DNA from 4 places in the Streptomyces sp. NPDC048211 genome. Region 1 is predicted to be linked to each of the others. Evidence: riboswitches for the same ligand, from Rfam matches in the RefSeq annotation. Region 1 holds a riboswitch; each other region holds the start of a gene.

Region 1 (2,191 bases):
CCAGGTCGACGGGCTGACCGACGCCGTCGAGCGGCTCGTCGCCGCCGTGAGCGGTCATCTGCCGGAACTGGCCGAGTCCTTCGCGCTGCCCGGGGAACTGCTCGCCGACTGGCCCATCGCGGGAGCCCGCTATACGGACGCGTACGACGACCCGGGCGCGTCCTGGCACACGGCCCCGGCCGGAGAACCCGCCGGGGGCCAGCGATGACGGGCACACCGCGAGAGGAGACCGCCGTGCTGCCGCGCCGGGCGGCGGACACGGTGCGCGGTCTGGGCGTCCGGTTCGTCCTGCTGGCCTTCTGGGGGACCCCGGCCGTGCTCTCACGGTGGTGCGGGGGAGAGCGCGGCCACGCAGGCGAATCGGTTCGCCGCAAGGTGTAGCCGGAGAGGCGCTGCGCGGTCGCGCCGGCGCCGGGGCGGTGCACGGCACCGCTCCGGCGCCCGCGGCGGCAGGCCCGTGTCAGCCGGCCGCACCGCCGCTGAGCTGCGCGGAGGGCCGTGGTAGCGTGCCCGGAGCCAGTCGAACTCCACGTAGGGGTCAGGGAATCCGGTGCGAATCCGGAACTGACGCGCAGCGGTGAGGGGGACGGGCGGGGCCACGGCCACTGGGAGACCCACGGTTTCCCGGGAAGGCGTCCCGTCCGCGCGAACCCGAGTCCGAAGACCTGCTGGCACCCGCGGTCCGGTACCGGGCCGCGGAACTCCGTACACCGGGCCCCGCGCATGGGCCCAGAGACGCCGAGGTACTCCGTGCCGCCCATAGCCGGCCCCGCCCGCTCCGCCGCCCTGCTCACCGCCGCACTGATCCTGCTGACCGCCTGCGGCGGCGGCACGGACAGCTCCGCCGCCAAGTCCGGCGGAGGCGAAGGCTATCCGGTGATCCTGAAGAACTGCGGACGGACCGTCACCGTGGACGCGGCGCCGAAGCGCGCCGTGCCGGTCGACCAGGGATCGACCGAGATCCTGCTCTCGCTCGGCCTCGCCGACCGGCTGGCCGCCACGGCCACCTGGACCGATCCGGTACTGAAGGGCCTGGAGAAGGCCAACGCGGGTGTCCCGAGGATCTCCGACAACCGCCCCTCGTCGGAGAAGGTCCTTGACCAGGAGCCCGACTTCGTCAGCGCCTCCTTCGAATCGACCCTCGCCAAGGGCGGTGTCGCCCCCCGCGAGCAGTTCGAGAAGCTCGGCGTCCCCACCTACGTCTCGCCCGCCGACTGCACCGCCAAGGACAACAGCAAGGACGGCGACGGGGTCCGCACCGGCGCCCTGACCATGGACAGCGTCTACGCCGAAGTACGCGACCTGGCCCAGGTGTTCGGTGTACCGGAGCGCGGTGAGAAGCTCGTCGCCGGGCTGCGCGCCCGGGTGCGGAAGGCGACGAGCGGCATCGACGCCTCCGGGGCCACGCTGCTGTACTGGTTCGCCAACTCCGAGGCCCCGTACCTGGCAGGCTGCTGCGGTGCGCCCGGCATCATCACCCGGGAGCTCGGCGCGAAGAACGCCTTCGACGACACGCACGAGGAATGGCCGCAGATCAACTGGGAAACGGTCGCCGACCGCAACCCGGACGTGCTGGTCATCGGCGACCTGACCCGCAAGTCGCAGACCGCCGAGAGCGCCGCCAAGAAGATCGCCTTCCTGGAGTCCAACCCCGTCACGAAGAACATGGACGCCGTCCGGCACAAGCGTTACGTACTGCTCAGCGGCCAGGCGATGAACCCGACCATCCGGACCGTCGAAGGCGTGGAGCGCGTGGCCGCCGGCCTGCGCACCTTCGGGCTCGCCGGGTGACGGACACCGAACAGGCCGCGGCCGCGCGCGAGGACACGGCCGCGCCCGCCGGGCCCCGCGTCCGGGGTATCCGCGAAGGACTCCTGTGGGCGGGCGGACTCGTGCTGCTCGCCCTGTCCGTCGCCGTCGCCGTCACCATCGGCCCGGCCCGGATCTCCGTCGCCGACGTCTGGTCCGCGGTCGCCTCCCACCTCGGAGCGGGCGACTCGCGGATCAGCCCGATCCGCGACGGCATCATCTGGAACCTGCGCATGCCCCGCACCCTGCTCGCCGCCGTCTGCGGTGCGGGGCTCGCGGTCTGCGGCACCGTCATGCAGTCGCTGCTGCGCAACCCGCTCGCCGACCCGTTCGTCCTCGGGGTCTCCTCCGGGGCCTCGACCGGCGCGGTCGTGGTCGTTGT
Region 2 (2,191 bases), on a different contig from region 1:
CGTCCGTACGCGCAGGGCCCGCCGGGATCTCCCCGGCGGGCCCTGCGCGTACCGTCGGCACGCTGTGCACATCAGCACATCAGCACCTCCTGCCGCACCCCGCATCCCGCCCTCTGCACGACGTGCGTGGCGGAGTGCCGGCCAGTGGTGCCCCAGGACTCAGCCGGCGACGGTGGCCGGCCGGTTCGCGGCGCCGTCCGTGACCGCGGCCGTTCCCGGCTTCGGCACCAGCAGCCGCTCGGTGAGGTACCCGAATACCAGCCCGAAGGTGGTCCAGAGCGTGACCTGCACCGCCAGCGTGGCCAGCCTGAACTCCCAGAGCAGGGAAGCCGGGAAGTCCTTTCCGACCTCGTTGAACGAGGGCAGGAAGGCGTAGGCCAGCCCGATCACCAGCACATAGCCGCCGGCTGCGGCGATCGTGGCGTTCCAGTTGCCCAGGCGCGGAGCCAGCCGCCTGCCGAGGATGACCGCGACGACGGCCAGCAGGACGCTGAGCGCGACCATCAGGAAGAACAGGGCGGTGCGTTGGCCGATGGTGTCCGGGTTGCCGACCGCCGGCGGATTGGCCGGGTACTTCAGGAACGGCACGATGTACACGGCCACCAAAGCAGCGCCCGCGATCAGCGCAGCCGTCGCCCTGGGGCCGAAGCGGCCCATCCGGCCGAGGGCGTAGCAGAAGACGAGTGCGGCGATGCCTCCGACGGCGACACCGAAGACGAGTACACCGGTGGCGAGGCCGGCGGTGGACTGCATGGTGCGGCTGACGAGTTCTTCGCCGCCGCCGTGGTCGTGGCTGTGCGTCTCTTCGAGAGCGATGGCCGCGTCCACACGGGACTCGCCGAGGAAGTAGGCAACGCACAGGGCGAGCGCGCCCGCGACGAGTCCGGCCAGCATGCCGCGGACCAGCAGGGTCCTGACAGATATGGAGTTCATGAGGGGTTCCCCTGGATCAAGCGGTGGGATCAGTGGCAGGGGAAACCGAGGAGGTGGCGCCCGTCGTGGACCCACTCGTGCACGCCCTCGCCCGAGATGAGCGCGGTGGCGCCCTGCTCGGCGCCGACGAAGTACAGCAGGATCAGCATGAGGATGCCGAAGAAGGCGGCCCAAGGGGCGATCGCCTTCAGCGAGATGGGGGTGAGGGCGGGTGCGGCGGTGGTGGGGGCAGCAGCAGTCTGTGCCATGGCAGAACCTCCTGAGGGAACACGCGTCCCGATCGTGGTGCCTGAGACGAAGGTGCTGGGTCTGACTTCCCGTACGGGTACGGGTTCACAGTGGCGCGACCGTGCCGGATTCTCACCGGACTTCCGTCACACCTTCGTCATGTCGTCGCGACCATACCGCCTGCGAGCGGGCGCCGCCATGGTGCCCGTGGACGGCCTGTCCGTCCCCGGATGCCATGGTGGACCTGGCCAAGTGACCAGAGTTCAGGGAGTTGAGAGCGGGTATGGCGGTACGGGTGATGTTGATCTCACCGGCGATGAACGCCGCGCTGCGCGAGGCCCGGTTCGCCGGTGACGCGTCCCTCGACGAATCCGGGCTCCGGCAGGCCCGAGCCTCGGCGGACACCTTGCCCCCGGCGGACCGGGCGCTGCACGGGCCGTCCCGGCGCTGCACCCGGACGGCCGAGGCCCTGGAGATCGGCTCCGTTACCGAACACGCCATCCGTGACTGGGACTTGGGGCGCTGGACAGGTGCCCGCCTGGACGAGGTGAGCGCGAGTGAGCCGGAGGCTGTGGCGGCATGGCTCGCGGATCCCTCGGCCTCGCCGCACGGCGGCGAGTCCCTGCTAGAGCTGTGGGCGCGGGCAGGGGCGTGGCTCGGCTCTCTCGACGCCGGCGACCCCGGTCGAGTGCTGGCGGTGGTCGAGCCCGCCGTGGTCAGGGCCGCGGTCGTCCACGCGCTCGACCTTTCGCCGCAGGCGTTCTGGCGTATCGATGTCGCCCCGCTGACGCTCACCGAGCTCAGCGGCAGGTCGGGGCGGTGGAACCTGCGCTGCGGCCGGCCGCTCACGCCGGAGCAGGGCGCTTGACGCCACTCGGCCAGGGCCGAGGCCGTCCGAGCGTCCCCCGCGTGCGTGGTCGCCCCGCATCCAGCTAAGGGCTGTCCCGCAATTCCTGGTGGATCAGCGCGCGGCGTCAGATGCGGTGCATCGCAAGGCGGAGGGGCGCCCGCATACTGGATGTATTCGGGC
Region 3 (2,191 bases), on a different contig from region 1:
GGGCGCGGTCGCCCGTCGCAGCCGCGCTGAAGAAGACGAGATCGGACCGGAGGGCGAACTCCCGCTGATGGTCGTTCAGCCCGTCCCAGTCGTGCAGATCGGTGGAGACCGGGATGCCGAGGGCCTCGATGTCGTCGTAGAGGAAGCGCGTGAAGTTCATGATGGACAGATGGACGTGGCGGGCCCGCCGCAGCCGGGGGAGATAGAAGTCCTGCGGCATCCGCAGATCCTCCGGGTCGCGGGCATCGTAGAACGACATCCGACGCCCGGTCGCGTCCACCAGGTTCACCGCACGACGGGTGCCCGCCGCCGAGATCAGCGGATGGAACTCCACATCGCCCTTGGCCAGTCGCTCGCGCACCTGCACACCGGTCCAGTCGTCGCCGATGCAGTCGAGCAGCGCGACGTCCAGCCCCAGCGCACGGGCGCCGAGCGCCACATTGCCCCCGGTATGGCCGGGCCACTCCTCGATCGGGCCGACCATGACCGAGTCGGCGAGCGGGACCGGCAGGGCGTCGACGCGGACGATGGTGTCCACCCCGCTGCCGCCGACCACCAAGACGTCGTATTCCGTGAGTTGTCGAACCACTGTGCCGCCTCTCTGTTCCCGCCGTGGCCAGTATGACCGAGGGCCCGTCACACATATCCGTCCCACCCGCGGGTCCGGAATGTGAACAACACCGTGCCGTGCGAGGCCTTAGGGTGGGTGGTGCAGCTGGTTCGCCCCTGTCCGCCAGGCAGGTGCGTCGCAAGAGGGAACCCGGTGGGAATCCGGGACTGCCCCGCAGCGGTGAGCGGGAACGACCGCCGTCATACGCACTGGATCCGAAGGGTCCGGGAAGCGACGGCCAGTAGGTGTCTGCCTCGGCAGACGTGCCCGCGAGTCCGAAGACCTGCCCGTTGCCCGCAACCGAACCCTCGGATGCGGAGATCTCGGTGACCTCGTGGGCGGGTCGGCGGCAGACAGCGGGTGGACGGGCACCGGGACGGTGCGGCGATCCGCCCGGTCCGTCACCCCTTCGCGCCCTCGACCCGATCCGGGATCCGCAGGAGACACGCTCGCGAAGGAGAGCTACGTGACATCCGAACCCACCACGGCGACGGCAGCGGCCACCGTGTTCGGCTACCCCCGCCAGGGCCATCACCGCGAACTGAAGAAAGCCGTCGAGGGCTACTGGAAGGGCGGCGTCACCGCCGAATCCCTCCGGGAGTCGGCCGCCGCCCTGCGCCGGGCGAACTGGGAGGAACTCGCGGCCGCCGGAATCGGTGAACTCCCCACCGGTGACTTCTCCCTCTACGACCACGTCCTGGACACCAGCGTCATGGTCGGTGCGATCCCGGACCGCCACCGGACCGCCGTGGAGGCCGATCCCCTGGACGGGTACTTCGCGATGGCCCGCGGCAGCCGGGAGGCGGCCCCGCTGGAGATGACCAAGTGGTTCGACACCAACTACCACTACCTGGTCCCCGAACTGGGCCCCGAAACGGTGTTCACCGCCGACTCCGGCAAGCAGGTCGCCGAGTTCCGCGAAGCCGCCCGCCTCGGCATGACGGGCCGGCCCGTCCTCGTCGGCCCCGTCACCTACCTCCTGCTGGCCAAGGCGGCCCCCGGCGCCCCAGCGGACTTCGACCCGCTGTCCCTCCTGGACCGGCTGCTGCCCGTGTACGCCGAGGTACTCGCCGACCTCAGGGCGGCGGGAGCCGCTTGGGCGCAGCTCGACGAGCCCGCCCTCGTCCAGGACCGCACGCCGGCGGAGCTGGACGCCGTCGCCCGCGCCTACGACCGGCTGGGCGGGTCGGACGACCGGCCGAAGCTCTTGGTCGCCTCCTACTTCGGGCGCCTCGGCACCGCCCTGCCCGTCCTGGCCCGGACTCCGGTCGAGGGACTGGCCCTCGACTTCACCGAATCCGGCGCCGCCAACCTCGCCGATCTCGCAGCCGCCGGCGGGCTGCCGGGCAAGCGGCTGGTCGCGGGCGTCGTCAGCGGCCGCAATATCTGGATCAACGACCTGGAGAAGTCACTCGCGACGCTGGGAACCCTGCTCGGTCTCGCCGGCCGGGTCGACGTCTCGGCCTCCTGCTCACTGCTGCACGTCCCCCTGGACGCCGATGCCGAGCGCGGCATCGACCCCCGGATCGGGCGATGGCTCGCCTTCGCCCGCCAGAAGACCGCCGAACTGGCCGTCCTCGC
Region 4 (2,191 bases), on a different contig from region 1:
AGCAGTCCGCCGCTCATGTCCGTCTCCGTCCTGGGATGCGCGTTTCCGGGGTCCGGGTGAGGCGCCGGGCGGCGAGCCCCGCGCCCAGCCGGGCGGCCACGCTCACGCCGAGGGCCAGCGCGCTCACGCGACGCGACAGCCGTACGGCCCGTTCGATGTCCTCGGGCTCCACCGCGCGGCCCGTCTCCCCGTTGAGCACGGGACGGTGCTCGACCCGGCCGCCGTAGGCGAGCGTCCCGCCGAGCCGTACGCCGAGCGCGCCCGCGAACGAGGCTTCCACCGGCCCCGCGTTGGGGCTCGGGTGCCCGGCGGCGTCGGCCCGCCAGGCACGGGCCGCTCCGCGTGGCCGTCCCCCGGCGGTCACGGCGAGCAGGGCCGTCAGCCGGGCGCCCGGCCAGCCCGCGACGTCGTCGAGGCGGGCCGATGCCCAGCCGTAGCGCCGGTAGCGGGGCGACTTGTGACCGACCATCGCGTCGAGCGTGTTGGCGGCCCGGAAGCCGACGAGTCCGGGCACCCCGCCCAGCGCGCCCCACACCAGGGCGCCGACGACGGCGTCCGAGGTGTTCTCGGCGACGGACTCCACGACGGCGCGGGCGATCTGCGGCCCGTCCAGGGAGTGCGGGTCGCGGCCGCACAGGTGCGGCAGGCGCTCACGGGCCAGCTCGATGTCCCCGGCGGCGAGCGCGCCACCGATGGCCCGGGCCTCGCGCCCCAGCGACGTACCGCCGACGACGGACCAGGTGGCGGCGGCGGTCAGGGCGACGGACGCGGCGGGGTGGTGGCGCAGGGCGCGGGAGGCCAGCGCGGCACCCCCGGCGGCGCCTCCGGCGCAGACCAGGGTGTGCAGGGCGCCCCACCCGCGATGGTCGCGCCACAGACGGCGTTCGACGCCTGCCGCGGCCCGCCCGAAGACGGCGACCGGGTGCCCCCTGCGGGGGTCACCGAGCAGCAGATCGCCGATCAGACCGGCTGTGGCGCCGTACGCGAAGATGCGATCGGCACGCACGGTTCAGCCGGCCGTTGCGCCTCGAAGGACCTTGGGGCCTGTTCTGAGTCGCACAGGAGGGAACGCACGGCAGCCGGGCATGGCGATATGTCCTCACTCAGGGTCCGCGCCCTGGTTCGACGTGACGGCGACGAGAGTCTCCTGGCTTCCGGATCCGCAGTTCCCCCGGCCTTCCAGTCCGCTTGCGTGGACCGTGACTTCCAGTGGTGGGGGACTGCTCCCCGGTGACAGTGGCGGGACCGCGCCGGATTCGCACCGGCTTCCTCTGCTGTCGCCGTAATGGCTCCGGCAGTCCACCACGCTCTGCGAACGCCCGTCAACTTGCCGTTGACCTGCGGCGGTGCAGTGTGCGCAGACGCACATCGGGCCGGGCGCACACGAGGTGCGTCCGGCCCGATGCGGGTGAGCGGGAAGGGGAGGGTGTGGTCTCAGGCGACGATCAGATAGATGCCGTAGGCCACGGCGGCGGCGCACAGCGCGAAGCAGACGTACGCGCCGGTGCGGGCCAGTACGAGCGATCCGCCCGTCGATCCGCCCTGTGCGGCCGGTTCCGGCTGCTTGGAGAGGCCGGCGATGCCGAGGGTGAAGAGGCCCACCAGCGCGACGGTGGCGACGAGCGAGACGCCGAAGACGGTGCCGAGGGCTGCCCAGTCGATGTTCATGGAGATCTGTCCTTACCGGAGGCTCTAGACCGTGGCGGGTCGGGCCGGGTCGGTGACCGGCCCGGCGGGGGCCGGGATGGTGGCCATGAGGTCATGGGGCTGGGCAGCCGCGGTGGGCGGCGGGCTGACGGCCGCGATGGCCGTGGTGACGACACCCGCGGGCTCGGCGTCCGCACCGGCCGGGGCGACGTCGTCGTGTCCGACGGGCTTGCGCCGCGACAGCATCCAGATCGCACCGGAGCCGGCGATCAGCAGCGCCGCTACGACCACGACACCCCAGGTGCCCTGCTTGGTGAGGAACTCAGCGCCCGCACCGACCAGACCGGCGGCCGGCAGGGTCAGACCCCAGGCGACGAACATCCGGGTGGCGGTGGACCAGCGGACCACGCCGCCCTTGCGGCCGAGGCCCGCGCCCATGACGGCGCCGGAGCAGGACTGGGTGGTGGAGAGGGAGAAGCCGAGGTGAGAGGAGGCCAGGATGACCGTGGCCGCACTGGTCTGGGCGGCGAAGCCCTGCGGCGGC

What was found. A riboswitch is a leader RNA that binds a small molecule or an ion and turns the genes downstream of it on or off. The one in region 1 is predicted to bind cobalamin.
Region 2: linked by a shared signal. The riboswitch ahead of ACGFZA_RS20600 (CbtB-domain containing protein) and the one ahead of ACGFZA_RS15070 (ABC transporter substrate-binding protein) in region 1 are both predicted to bind cobalamin.
Region 3: linked by a shared signal. The riboswitch ahead of metE (5-methyltetrahydropteroyltriglutamate--homocysteine S-methyltransferase) and the one ahead of ACGFZA_RS15070 (ABC transporter substrate-binding protein) in region 1 are both predicted to bind cobalamin.
Region 4: linked by a shared signal. The riboswitch ahead of ACGFZA_RS38090 (cobalamin biosynthesis protein) and the one ahead of ACGFZA_RS15070 (ABC transporter substrate-binding protein) in region 1 are both predicted to bind cobalamin.

The regions. Positions count from the first base shown of each region.
Region 1 is NZ_JBIDAD010000003.1:511,645-513,835, reverse strand. Features, by position in the region: gene ACGFZA_RS15080 (acyl-CoA dehydrogenase) at 1-208, shown strand, start outside; gene ACGFZA_RS15075 (hypothetical protein) at 205-381, shown strand; cobalamin riboswitch at 501-688, shown strand; gene ACGFZA_RS15070 (ABC transporter substrate-binding protein) at 751-1,791, shown strand; gene ACGFZA_RS15065 (FecCD family ABC transporter permease) at 1,788-2,191, shown strand, end outside.
Region 2 is NZ_JBIDAD010000005.1:219,576-221,766, reverse strand. Features, by position in the region: gene ACGFZA_RS20605 (CbtA family protein) at 160-933, opposite strand; gene ACGFZA_RS20600 (CbtB-domain containing protein) at 963-1,181, opposite strand; adenosylcobalamin (AdoCbl) riboswitch at 1,227-1,320, opposite strand; gene ACGFZA_RS20595 (histidine phosphatase family protein) at 1,445-2,029, shown strand.
Region 3 is NZ_JBIDAD010000005.1:412,670-414,860, forward strand. Features, by position in the region: gene ACGFZA_RS21410 (carbohydrate kinase family protein) at 1-589, opposite strand, end outside; cobalamin riboswitch at 700-916, shown strand; gene metE (5-methyltetrahydropteroyltriglutamate--homocysteine S-methyltransferase) at 1,077-2,191, shown strand, end outside.
Region 4 is NZ_JBIDAD010000018.1:25,082-27,272, forward strand. Features, by position in the region: gene ACGFZA_RS38085 (cobyric acid synthase) at 1-17, opposite strand, end outside; gene ACGFZA_RS38090 (cobalamin biosynthesis protein) at 14-1,006, opposite strand; cobalamin riboswitch at 1,141-1,273, opposite strand; gene ACGFZA_RS38095 (hypothetical protein) at 1,435-1,668, opposite strand; gene ACGFZA_RS38100 (anion permease) at 1,693-2,191, opposite strand, start outside.